DNA from 4 places in the Parendozoicomonas sp. 209JJ7-1 genome. Region 4 is predicted to be linked to each of the others. Evidence: predicted binding sites of a transcription regulator. Region 4 holds the regulator's gene; each other region holds the start of a gene.
The links. Region 4 encodes sigma-54, which starts transcription at its own class of promoters, with help from an activator protein. Its sites were predicted from a motif close to TGGCACNNNNNTTGCTNT; they were not measured.
Positions count from the first base shown of each region.

Region 1: the regulator sigma-54 is predicted to act here: its motif matches at 1,336-1,353, upstream of norV (anaerobic nitric oxide reductase flavorubredoxin).
Region 2: the regulator sigma-54 is predicted to act here: its motif matches at 1,401-1,418, upstream of ACY2RQ_RS10515 (P-loop NTPase).
Region 3: the regulator sigma-54 is predicted to act here: its motif matches at 1,170-1,187, upstream of ACY2RQ_RS02515 (amino acid ABC transporter substrate-binding protein).

Region 1 is NZ_JBYVJU010000006.1:51,384-54,506, reverse strand. Features, by position in the region: gene ACY2RQ_RS07565 (class I SAM-dependent methyltransferase) at 1-30, opposite strand, end outside; gene norV (anaerobic nitric oxide reductase flavorubredoxin) at 61-1,296, opposite strand; gene norR (nitric oxide reductase transcriptional regulator NorR) at 1,499-3,049, shown strand; gene ACY2RQ_RS07550 (hypothetical protein) at 3,064-3,123, opposite strand, start outside.
Region 2 is NZ_JBYVJU010000009.1:40,685-43,807, forward strand. Features, by position in the region: gene ACY2RQ_RS10510 (hypothetical protein) at 1-1,112, shown strand, start outside; gene ACY2RQ_RS10515 (P-loop NTPase) at 1,491-2,309, shown strand; gene ACY2RQ_RS10520 (RNA polymerase sigma factor FliA) at 2,312-3,049, shown strand; gene ACY2RQ_RS10525 (rhodanese-like domain-containing protein) at 3,064-3,123, shown strand, end outside.
Region 3 is NZ_JBYVJU010000002.1:115,420-118,542, forward strand. Features, by position in the region: gene ACY2RQ_RS02510 (acyl-CoA desaturase) at 1-1,008, shown strand, start outside; gene ACY2RQ_RS02515 (amino acid ABC transporter substrate-binding protein) at 1,332-2,351, shown strand; gene ACY2RQ_RS02520 (amino acid ABC transporter permease) at 2,479-3,123, shown strand, end outside.
Region 4 is NZ_JBYVJU010000003.1:154,003-157,125, forward strand. Features, by position in the region: gene ptsN (PTS IIA-like nitrogen regulatory protein PtsN) at 1-419, opposite strand, end outside; gene hpf (ribosome hibernation-promoting factor, HPF/YfiA family) at 438-743, opposite strand; gene ACY2RQ_RS04215 (RNA polymerase factor sigma-54) at 900-2,384, opposite strand; gene lptB (LPS export ABC transporter ATP-binding protein) at 2,554-3,123, opposite strand, start outside.

The sequences.
Region 1 (3,123 bases), on a different contig from region 4:
GGTAAAACTGATAGGCTTGGGCTGTACCATAATATTTCCTTTAACTTCCCTTTATATATATCAGGCGGCTTGTGTCTTCTGCTGTACCTGCCATTGCAGCGCAAGTTTACGTCCGTGGGCACGGCACTGTGCAAGAGCGTCAGCATCCGGTTTCCATTTGATTTTCAGGTTATCGGCCACATCGAACCCGGCTTCCTGCAAACGGTTATGAATTCTGTCCACAGCTGCGCCATGCCAACCATAACTGCCAAATGCCCCTGCTTTTTTCCCCTGAAAACGCAGGCCGGTGATCTCTTCAAGCATGCCTGCGATCTTCGGCATCATTACATTATTCATGGTGGAAGAGCCCACCAGCACAGCCTTGGAGCAGAAAACGTTCGCCAGAATCTCATTCTTATCATGGCGGGACACATTAAACACCTTTACCGCTACCTGGGAATCCACTTCGTGAATACCCTGGGCAATAGCGTCCGCCATCATCCGGGTATTGTTGGACATGGAGTCGTAGAAAATAGTGATACGACCTTCCTGGAAGGCCCCGCCAGAATGATTAGCCCCGGCCCACTCCATGTACTTTTCGATAATCTGGATGGGATTGTCACGCCAGACACAACCGTGGGAAGTAGCGACCATATCCACCGGCAGGTTAAAACTCTGTACTTCTTTGATCTTGGCAACCACCAGAGCGCTGAAGGGTGTCAGAATATTAGAGTAATAACGAAGGCACTGCTCCATCAACTCGTTCTGGTCAATCTCATCATTGAACAGGCGTTCGTCGCAGTAGTGCTGACCAAAAGCGTCGTTGCTGAACAGAACCGAATCGCCAGTCATATAAGTCATCATGCTATCGGGCCAGTGCAGCATGGGCGCTTCTACAAATACCAACTGTTTACCATTGCCCAGATCCAGGCTGTCACCGGTTTTTACGGTGTTGAAGTTCCATTCCGGATGATGGTGATGACCTACAATGGAATCAATCGCGTTCTCAGTGCAGTAGATAGGCGTGCCGGGAATTCTGGACATCAGTTCAGACAAAGCGCCCGCGTGATCTTCCTCAGCGTGGTTAATGACGATGTAGTCGATCTCGCTCAGGTCAGTTTCCTGCTCCAGGTTCAGGATAAATTCACGGCTGAACTTGCTGTCTACAGTATCAATAAGAACAGTCTTCTCTTCACGGATCAGATAGCTGTTGTAGCTGGTACCCTTGGTAGTTTTGAACTCAGTACCGTGGAAGTCACGGATTTCCCAGTCACGTTGACCAACCCAGTGGATGTTGCTTTTGATATGAATGGACATGACTATGTCTCCAGCCTGAAAGTTTAATTTACTTTCTATAAAGCATGTGCCATGCCAACTCTTAACCCCTTCAGTTTAGAGGGTTTTATACGTTAATAATGTCATTATGACACCCTCATAAAAATGTCATAATGACAGTCACTGTCCTTTTAACAATGTTTTTAACAATGCTTTTAACAATCATTCAAACGACGTTCGCTGTATGAACAAAGACCACTCCATAGACCTCACCAAACTCGCCCTGGAAATGACCACCGGCATTTCTTCACAAGACCGTTTCAGTCGTATGCTGGCTATTGTCAGAGATCTGTTTCACTGTGAAGCCTCAGCGCTGCTTGTATTTCAGGAACAGAAGTTTGTTCCCCTCTCCACCGACGGCCTGGCGGCGGATGTCCTTGGACGACACTTTGCCCTTGAAAAACACCCCAGACTGGAAGCCATTGCCCGAGCCGGTGATATAGTTCGCTTTCCCGCAGATAGCGATTTACCCGACCCTTACGACGGATTGATTCCATCCCTCAAAGGAGAGCTGAAGGTTCATGCCTGTGTTGGCCTGCCTCTGGTCGCCAATGAACGCTTAATCGGAGCCCTGACTATTGATGGCTTTTCTCCGGATCAGTTTGACGGTTTCAGCGATGATGAGTTGAGAACAGTCAGCGCCATAGCTTCGGCGTCCCTGAACAATGCTCTGTTAATGGAGCAGCTGGAGAACCAGACAGCGCGCTTTGCCATACCCGGAGGTATTCAGCAGGAGCCTCAAAAGGGCAGCGTCAAAATTGAAATGATTGGCCAGTCCCTTGCCATGCAGACCCTGCGAAAGGAGGTTGATGTTGTGGCCAGTACCGATATGACCGCACTGATTCTCGGGGAAACAGGCACAGGCAAGGAGCTGGTTGCCAACGAGATTCATTCAAAATCCGTCCGAGCCGAGCACTCTATGGTTTACCTCAACTGCGCTGCCCTGCCGGAAACAGTTGCCGAGAGCGAACTGTTTGGCCATGTCAAAGGAGCGTTTACCGGTGCCATCAGTCATCGCAAAGGTAAGTTTGAACTTGCGGACGGCGGCACCCTGTTCCTCGATGAAGTGGGTGAACTAACTTTAGCCCTGCAATCCAAACTGCTGAGAGTGCTGCAGTACGGCGACCTGCAACGCATAGGCGACGACAGAAGTTTAAAGGTCAACACCCGCATTATTGCCGCTACCAACAGGAATCTGGAAACAGAGGTTGAGGAGGGGCGATTTAGGGCCGATCTTTTCCATCGTCTCAGTGCTTTCCCGGTACATGTACCTCCCCTTCGGGACAGGGGAGAAGACGCACTGCTGCTGACAGGTTTTTTTATTGAGAAATGTCGCGCCCAACTCGGGCTTCAGCACCTGAGTCTGAGCGCCTCCTGCCATAAACGACTGCTGGAATATAACTGGCCGGGCAATGTGCGGGAGCTTGAACATTGCATTCACAGAGCGGCGATTCTTGCCCGGGTAGAAGCCGTTGATGAGTACGTAATGATTCTGCCGGAGCACCTTTCCCTGCAGAATGAACGAACAGCTATTCCTTCTGTTAGAAAACAACGCGACGGTAATTTTATTCCTGCAAATATTACCAGCCTGCGGGAAGCAACAGATGATTTTCAGAAAAAAATCATCCTCAGCTTTTTAAAGAGAAACAATAATAACTGGGCAAAAACAGCGAAACAGCTGGGTGTTGATGTCGGTAACCTGCACCGGCTGGGAAAACGCTTAATGTTGAAATAACTCTTTCATCACAGTTACTCCTGTGACAACTGGCCTATAAAGTAATTACCGAGGAAGGTTCGGGCATTCATGGT
Region 2 (3,123 bases), on a different contig from region 4:
ATTATGATCATCCTGATGTGGATGTATCCAAAGTGGTTAATTCTATTTCGGCTGATAATCCTGCCTGGACAACTGGCTTCCTGCGGTCACTGAAAAAATTATTCTTACAGAATTCCTTTAGCACTGAGGGGCATATCAGTGATGATGAAGGACTGGAGCAGATGTTGTTTGGCTCCGGGGTTATAAAAAGCTGGGAGACGGCAGCATCTGGTTTATCACGGGCTTATGGGGAGGAAGGGGACTTTTTAAAAAAAGCTCTGTATGAGTTTCCTGAAACACTGATATTTCATAGTGATAGTTATTTCACTAGCTATGAAGGCCATTACACTGTTGATGAGAAAAACGTACAAATGTTTTTCAGCGTTTATGACAAGTCAGCCAAATCTGAAGATGAAACAGAAGGTGAAGTGGTGCCAGGTTCATCTTCAGAGGTAAAGAATCCTGCTGACACGAAAGGTGTTGTGCCTGTTGCTGTGATTCAGGCGGTGTTCTTCCGTTGGGAGGATGGTGTGATATGCCAGATGATTAATATTTTTTCGCCAAAGTTAAAGGCTGGTAAAGGTGAGCGTGCAGGCATTATTGCTGGATGGGCATGGGATGCTATTGGAAAGTTCCATAATTCTTTTCCTCCAACAGAAGTTTCTGATGAAAAAGATCATTTGAAACTTGTCCGGCGACCCCAGAAAAATGCTGTGATTGAGCGTTCTCTTGTGGGCTCGCTGGAGGGTATGGTTATATCCGCTGTACTGCCTTCGAGTGGTGCCTTACCGCTATTGTATCAGCTGGCTGGAGGAGCTGCGTTAGGTGGGGTATATTCCGCATGGCGTGGACGCCGGGATTATAAAAAAGAGCTGTCAGAAACGGCGCTTGGTTATGTGAACGGACAGCTGATTAATCTGGTCAGCTGCCGTTCATCACAAAAAGATTGGTTTGATAATGATGCCTGGGGTGTTATTGCCAATAAGCCAAAGGTTGTTCAGTCTGTAAGCCGAAAAACTCAGTCCCCAGTTGTGAGCCTGGATAGGAATGGGAAAAATTTAACAACTGAGCGGGAAATGTTTTCCCTGAGTTTTACTCAAAGCAATAGCAGTGGAGTACGTAAAAGGCGTTAATTTCATTTCAAATTGTTTATCTATAAAACCATAAAATAGGATTTGTGATTGGCGGAAAATTGTCGTTTTTTTCTGATAAGACTTCTATCCGCAAATTGCGGAAGCTTTTTCTGTTCATAGAGGGGAGTTATTACGGCAAGATTCTGGCGGCACCTCTCTGACACGCCAAAATATAAACGCTTATTCTGGAGCCATAACCATAAGGTGATGGCTTTGAGTGCTGTTTTGTTTTCATAAAAATCTTTATAAACAATGAGTTAGAAAAAATGCGGATTTGCTTTGCGTTTCTGGCACGGTCACTGCATTAGTTGCAGTAGTATTGGGGCACACCATGGATGGTATGCATTTCAACAGCAACTGAACGGACCGTAAAGGACTATGGACGTAAATCCTGTAAGAGTTATTGCCCTTGCCAGTGGTAAAGGTGGGGTTGGAAAAAGTTTCCTTAGCCTGAATCTCGCTGAAGCCCTGTCGAACATCGGGCGCCGGGCCATGATCCTGGACGCTGATTTCGGTCTGGCCAATATGGAACTTATGACCGGCATTCAACCGAACAAAACCATTACAGAAGTACTGGCCGGTGAGTGTGATGTTTCCGAGACATTAATAGAAGGCCCGAATGGAGTCCAGGTGATTCCCGGCAGCCGGGGAAACCCCGATATGGCGGAATTGGGCGTTGGTCGTATATCTGGTTTGATCAATGCCGTTGATCAGCTGGTCGGAGAGATGGACTACCTGCTGGTGGATACAGCTGGCGGACTTTCGCCAACAGACCTGCAGTTGATGCAGGCCGCTGGAGAAGTGCTGGTTGTGGTGACTCCTGATCCTCTGGCTCAGGCGGACGCCGCTGATTATATCAGGGCTCTGCGTCGCCATTGCGGCATCCAGCAGTTTGGCATTCTGACCAATATGACCCGCCGCCAGCGTGAAGGTCATGCGCTGGTGGAGACCCTGCAGCAGAGGTTGGGTTTTGATCTTGATTTGGTACTCCGCCATTGCGGGCAGGTACCGTTTGATCAGGATGTCGGAAAATCCAGCGCCAGTTTTCAAACCATTTTCCAGAGTCGTCCCGATTCCCGCGCCGCACGCTCATTGCAGCTGCTGGCGGAAACCCTTGATCGTCGCAAAATCAGCACTCCAGTCCTCGGAGGTATGCAGTTCTTTCTGGAGCAAACCGTTAACGCCGGAGGCATGTAAGCATGGAAGCTCTTGTCCATAACACCAGTGACAGTGATGACCGTCATCGTAAACATCTGTTCCAGGTTGAGATCGTTAACAAACATGCGTCTCTGGTCAAACGTATTGCACGTCATCTGTCCGCGAGAATGCCATCTAGCGTTCAGGTTGATGACCTGGTCCAGGCCGGCATGGTGGGACTGCTGGAGGCGGCTGGCAAATATGATGCCGCCAAGGGGGCCAGCTTTGAAACCTTTGCCGGTATTCGTATTCGTGGTGCCATGTTGGATGAAATTCGCCGTGGTGACTGGGGGCCGCGTTCTGTTTACCGCAATTCCCGCCGGGTAAGCGAAGCCATTCAGGTGGTGGAAGCTCGTCTTGGCCGGGATGCCCGGGACGCGGAAGTTGCCGCAGAACTGCAGGTTTCCCTGGATGAGTACTTTAATATGGTGAAAGACCTGAAGGGCTGCCGTCTGTTCAGCTTTGAGGATATGTTCGACAGTGAAGAGTCTCGTCTGCAGCGGTCGGGTGATGGTTGCACTCCGGATGGTGATTTGCAGGATGAGAAGTTCCGTACTGCTCTTCTGGAGGCCATTAAATCCCTGCCGGAAAGGGAACAGTTGGTATTAACTCTGTACTACGAAAAAGAACTGAACCTGAAAGAAATTGGCAAACTGCTGGGTGTCAGTGAATCCCGGGTCAGTCAGATCCACAGTCAGGCCGCGTTGCGTTTGCGGGGCCGTTTGCAGAGCTGGAAGTAATAAAGGAGCATCTTATGTATGTTATTTCCAGGCTGCTTCTGGTCGTCTGTGCACTCTTCACGGTATTGAGTAGC
Region 3 (3,123 bases), on a different contig from region 4:
TACGATGCCTTTGAGTGGGCCATGTTTGCCGTGGTCTTTATGTTTAATGGCACAGCGATTACAGCCGGGTACCATCGTCTCTGGTCACACAGGGCTTACAAAGCTCACTGGAGTCTCAGATTGTGGTTTGCTCTCTGGGGTGCCATGGCAGTTCAGAACAGCGTACTGCACTGGGCTTCCGGTCACCGCCGTCACCATGCCCATGTGGACGACTATGATAAAGACCCTTACTCCGCCAGCCGGGGTTTCTGGTTCTCTCATATTGGCTGGATGCTGCGCTCTTATGATAAAAAGTCAGGGGATTTCTCCGGTATCAAGGATCTGCAGAAAGACGCCATCGTGATGTGGCAGCACACGTATTATGTGCCTATTGTGCTGGCGATGAACTTTGGTGTGCCTCTGTTGCTGGGACTGTGGCACGGAGATGTGCTGGCCAGTCTGTTGCTGGTAGGTGTTCTGCGCCTGGTTATTTCCCATCACAGCACTTTCTTTATTAACTCCCTGGCCCATATCTGGGGGCGTCGTCCTTATACCGACAGAAATACTGCCCGGGATAATGACGTTCTGTCACTGTTTACCTGGGGTGAGGGTTACCATAACTACCACCATATTTTCCAAACAGATTACCGCAACGGTATTCGCTGGTGGCAGTATGACCCGACTAAATGGATTATCTGGACTGCTTCCAAACTTAAGCTGGCTTCCGGTCTGAAAAAGGTGAATGAATACAGAATCCAGAAAGCTCTTCTAACCATGGAATACAAGAGAGCTGAAGGAAGAATGGGCTGTGAAAAAACGCTGGCCCAGCTGGAAGAGCAATATGAAGCCATGCTGCACACCCTGAAAGAGTGGGCAGATCTGCGCCAGCAAAAGCTGGAAGCCAAGGCCGAAGACCTGAGAAAACAGTGGGAAGCTTCAGAAGCCCACACTCGCTACTGCGAACTGAAAAAAGCCCTTCAGGAACAACAGGCCCGCTGGTATCTGGCCCGTAATGGTCACTTGATCTGATTGTTCTTTGTTTAACAGGTGGCAGAGAATTCTGCCGCCTGACCCTTTACCCTCCAGTCCTCTCTCTTCTTCTCTCCTCAGCCTTCAGGCTGTTATAAAGTTGCAACATAAATGCAATACCATTTCATCCCGTTCGCTGTAGATGGGTGCCATATACAAACAGGCACCTGATTTGCAATGTCAGTTCCGACTTTGGTGATCCCGCAGTCAGACAGTGCTATGCATACCGAATGCATACATTATTTTGTACTTACGTACTTTTTAACTGTGCGCAGTCAGAAAGATAGATAGAACACCAGGAAAAATGCGAGAGTAATATAGTGATGAAATCATGGAAGCTTCTTACTGCCAGTATCCTTGGCCTGACAGTGCTGGCGGGTTCTGTCAGCGCTTCAACTCTGGAGACAGTTCAAAAACGTGGCAAGCTGCTGTGTGGTTCCAATGGTAAGACCCCTGGCTTTTCCGCTCCGGATTCTAAAGGCAAAATGGCCGGCTTTGATGTGGATTTCTGCCGTGCAATTTCGGCGGCAGTTTTCAATGACCCGGACAAGGTTGAGTACATTCCCCTGACCTCCAAGCAGCGCCTGACTGCTCTGCAGAGCGGTGAGGTTGACGTTCTCAGCCGTACCACCACCTGGACTATGAGCCGCGATGCAGGCATGGGCCTGAGCTTTGCCGCTACTACCATCTACGATGGCCAGGGCTTTATGGTACGCAAGGATCTGGGGGTGAAATCCGCTACTGAGCTGAACGGTGCTTCTGTTTGTACCCGTACCGGCAACACTTCTGAGTTGAACCTGGCTGATTACTTCAACAAGCACAACATGAGCTACAAGCCGGTTGTTTTTGAAGACCGCTCCGAAGAGCGTGCGGCTTTCTTCAGCGGTCGCTGCGATGTTCTGACAGCAGATCGTATTGCGATGGCCGGTATTCGTACCAACGCGCCGGGCAACCCTGATGATTATGTCATCCTGCCGGAAATTATCTCCAAAGAGCCTCTGTCTCTGGCCGTTCGCGCCAATGACCCCCAGTGGTTCTCCCTGGTTCGCTGGATCGCTTACGCACTTATCAACGCTGAAGAGATGGGGATTACTTCTGCCAATGTTGAGAAGATGAAGATGAGCAAAGATCCTGCCGTTCAGCGTCTGCTGGGTGCCAACGGAAACCTGGGCGAGAAGATTGGTCTGGATAACGGCTGGGCTTACCGTGCCATCAGTGCTGTGGGTAATTACGGCGAGATTTTCGAGCGTAATGTCGGCCCTGAAACTCCGCTGAAAATCGAGCGTGGCATGAACAGCCTGTGGAGCCTGGGCGGCATTCTGTACGCACCGCCCGTTCGCTAAAAAAATTCGTTAATAACTCACGCAGTTACGTGACGTTTTAATGAAAGAGACCGAAAGACTGGCTGCATTTGATTTTGAGTGAATGTGGCTGGCTTTTCGGGTTGTAGTCTCCCGGGCAGGTTGTTTAATGTACGACAATAGCAATTCAGCCGGCATCACCGGCCAAAGGGCGCTAAGCCCTCCCCGCACACATTTCTGGAATGATCCTAAAATCCGCTCACTGATTATTCAGGCTGTAGCTTTTCTGGTTATTGCCAGTACCGCTTATTATCTTGTTTCAAATCTGGTTACCAACCTGAATGCCCGGAATATTCCCATAGGGCTGGGCTTCCTTGCTCAGCAGGCCGGGTTTGATATTGGCGATACGATTATCGCTTACTCCTCCAAAGACAGTTTTGGCCGCGCATTTATTGTTGGCCTTGTGAATACCCTGAGAGTCAGTCTTGTAGCTATTGTTCTGGCGACAGTGATTGGCGTAATAATCGGTGTTGCCCGGTTATCTCCCAACTGGCTGGTAAAAAATTTAACCCGTATTTATGTTGAGTACATGCGTAATGTGCCGTTGATCCTGCAGTTGTTCTTCTGGTACGCATTATTTACCCATGCCCTGCCCGGTACCCGGCAGGCTTTAAGCCCTGTTCCCGGAATATTCTTCAGTAACCGTGGTTTATATATTCCGGTGCTGGAAGCGAATGCTGATTTTTATCTGTTATTGGCTGGACTGGTTGTTGGTATTGCCGCCGCATTGTTTTGGAGCAGGCGGGCCAAAGTG
Region 4 (3,123 bases):
TCCCCGCTATCGGCTTCCCGCAGGGCTTCACAAAGGGCGGAGTTGCTGAACTGTTCGGCGATCTGGCGCAGGAACTGCAGATGCTGTTCCGTTTCGTTCTCAGGAACAACCAGGGCAAAAATCAGGTCAACGGGTCTGCGATCAACGGCATCGAAGTCGATAGGTTCAGCCAGCCGGATAAATACAGCCTGGGGCTTTTCGCAATTCGCTACACGACAGTGTGGCAGTGCGAATCCATTACCAAGACCTGTGCTCCCGAGTTTTTCCCGGGTGATCAGCTGGTGAAACAGCTCCTTGGCGTCAAGGCCAGGCTGCCTTTCACTGATCAGGTTGGCGATAAACTCCAGGGTGCGCTTTTTGCTGGCCCCCTGCACGCCGCAAAGGGCATGCCCGGGGTAAAGAAGATTACGTAGGCTCATTAGATTAGGGAACAGGGATCAGTGAGACGCCCCCTGCAGGCGATCTATGTTTTTTTCCTTGTGCTTCAATAGCTGTCGATCAAGTTTGTCCGTCAGCAGGTCTATGGCTGCGTACATATCATCGTGCTCAGAGGAGGCAGCCATATCCGCGTTACGTACGTGAAGTGTTGCTTCTGCGAGTTGTCGTTGTTTTTCCACGCTCAGAGTGACCTGAACACTGGTGATTCCGTCAAAGTGACTGGCTAATTTGGACAGCTTTTTGGATACATAGTCGTGCAGAGCTTCGGTAACGTCGAACTGATGACCACTGATCTTTACTTGCATGCGTTACTCTCCTGGTGTCAGGTTGAGCAGCCCCGGCAATTCCATACCGGGCCGACATTTTCATTTTATCACCAGACCTCTGCTCCGTCTCGACTTTTGCCTGTAAGGTGCAGAAATCCGGGCTTTCCTTGAGCTGGGACAGCTCAAATCACACACTTATACCAGCCGTTTGCGCTCGTTGGAGGGCGGGATATTCATGGCTTCCCGGTACTTGGCGATTGTCCGCCGGGCCACCTTGATGCCCTGTTCCCCCAGAATATCAGCAATCTTGCTGTCGCTCAGGGGCTTTTTGGGAGTTTCCTGGGCTACCAGCTTTTTGATTATGGCCCGAATCGCCGTAGACGAGCACTCTCCTCCGGATGTGGTGCTGACGTGGCTTGAGAAGAAATACTTCAACTCAAAGATACCCCGTGGAGTGTGCATGAATTTCTGGGTGGTTACTCGCGAAATGGTCGACTCATGCATTTCTACAGCTTCAGCAATATCATGGAGAACCAGGGGCTTCATGGCCTCTTCCCCATAATCAAGGAAGCCCCGCTGATATTCCACAATACGAGTTGCCACTTTCAATAGAGTATCATTACGGCTCTGCAGGCTTTTAATAAACCAGCGGGCTTCCTGCAGATGATTTTTTAGATAAGTGTTGTCTGAGCTGGAGTCGGCTTTGCGAATCAAGGAAGCATAACTGTCATTAATACGCAGTCGCGGTGATGCATCAGAGTTCAGTTCCACCATCCAGTGCCCCTTGTGCTTTCGAACCAGCACATCTGGAATTACATACTCTGCTTCAGAAGATTGCAGTTCCGCGCCGGGATGGGGGGTTAGACTTTGAATGACTTGAAGTGCGTCCCGTAGCTGGTTTTCTTTCAAGCGTGTGCGGCGCATCAGGGTGGTGTAATCCCGGGTGCCCAGCAAATCAATATAACGATCAAGAATCCGGTGGGCGTTAACCACGTCATCTGTTGCTTCCGGCAGCTGGCAGAGCTGCAGGATCAGGCATTCACGAAGATCACGACAGGCGACGCCCACAGGGTCAAACTGCTGGATTTTGTGAAGCACCATTTCTACTTCATCCATTTCGACCTCCAGTTCCGGGTCAAGGCCGCTGAGGATGTCTTCAAGGGATGTTGTCAGATAACCATTGTCGTTAATGCCGTCAATGATAGACATGCTGATTATACGGTCGGTGTCTGACATTGGGGTCAGGTTCATCTGCCATTCAAGATGGTTCTGCAGAGTTTCACTGGTGCTGGTACGGGCGGCGACATCATCACCGGAATATTCGCTGGCAGAGGACGTTGATGAAGGGGGTTGGTAAACATCATCCCAGCCGCTGTCGACGGGCAGGTCGGAAGGGATGGAGTCTGCCCAGTCTTCCTGGGTCTCTTTGGATTCGTCGGGCTTTTCGGCTCTGGCTGTTTCGTTGAAATCGGTCAGGCCGGCGTCCGTAATAGCGTCTTTGGAGGCGTCGTCTTCGCTGGATTGCTGTTCATCCTGTTCCAGCATGGGGTTGCTTTCCAGGGCCTGCTGAATTTCCTGCTGGAGATCCAGAGTCGACAACTGAAGCAAGCGTATGGCCTGTTGCAGCTGGGGTGTCATGGTCAGCTGCTGACCAATTTTCAGTTCCAGAGATGGCTTCATAGGATAGTTATCCAGCTTCTACAACTCTGTCCAAGCAATTCTTCTTACCTCCCTGCTTTGCGGTCAGCGATCAGGGTTAAGCCTGATCCCGCGTTAACGCTATCTTACTCGCAGCGGATGGGAATTTGAAAGCTGTATGTCACCCGCTGCATCAGTACGGCCCGGTTATTCAGATCCTGAAGTGTTCGCCCAGGTAAACATCTCGCACTTTCTGGTTGGCCATAACCGTATCGCTGTCACCGGAAGCGATGATATGACCTTCGCTGACAATATAGGCATGTTCGCAAATGTCCAGAGTTTCCCGCACATTATGATCAGTAATCAGTACACCGATGCCGCGATTCTTCAGATGAGTGACAATTTCCTTGATATCTGTGACCGAGATTGGGTCTACCCCGGCAAAAGGTTCGTCAAGGAGAATAAAGGACGGTTCAGTCGCCAGCGCCCGGGCGATTTCAACCCGGCGGCGCTCACCGCCGGACAGGCTCATGCCGAGGCTGTCGCGAATATGCTGGATGTTAAACTCATTCAGCAGCTGCTCAAGTTTCTCCTGGCGCTTTTTTCTGCTCAGTCCTTTCCGGGTTTCAAGAATGGCCAGAATATTTTCGGCGACGGTAAGCTTCCGAAAGATAGAGGCTTCCTGGGGCAGGTAACCAATACCTGCCCGGGCCCGACCATGCATGGGCAGGGCGGTGATATCCTGATTATCGATCAGTATGCCGCCTGACTCGGTCTGGAC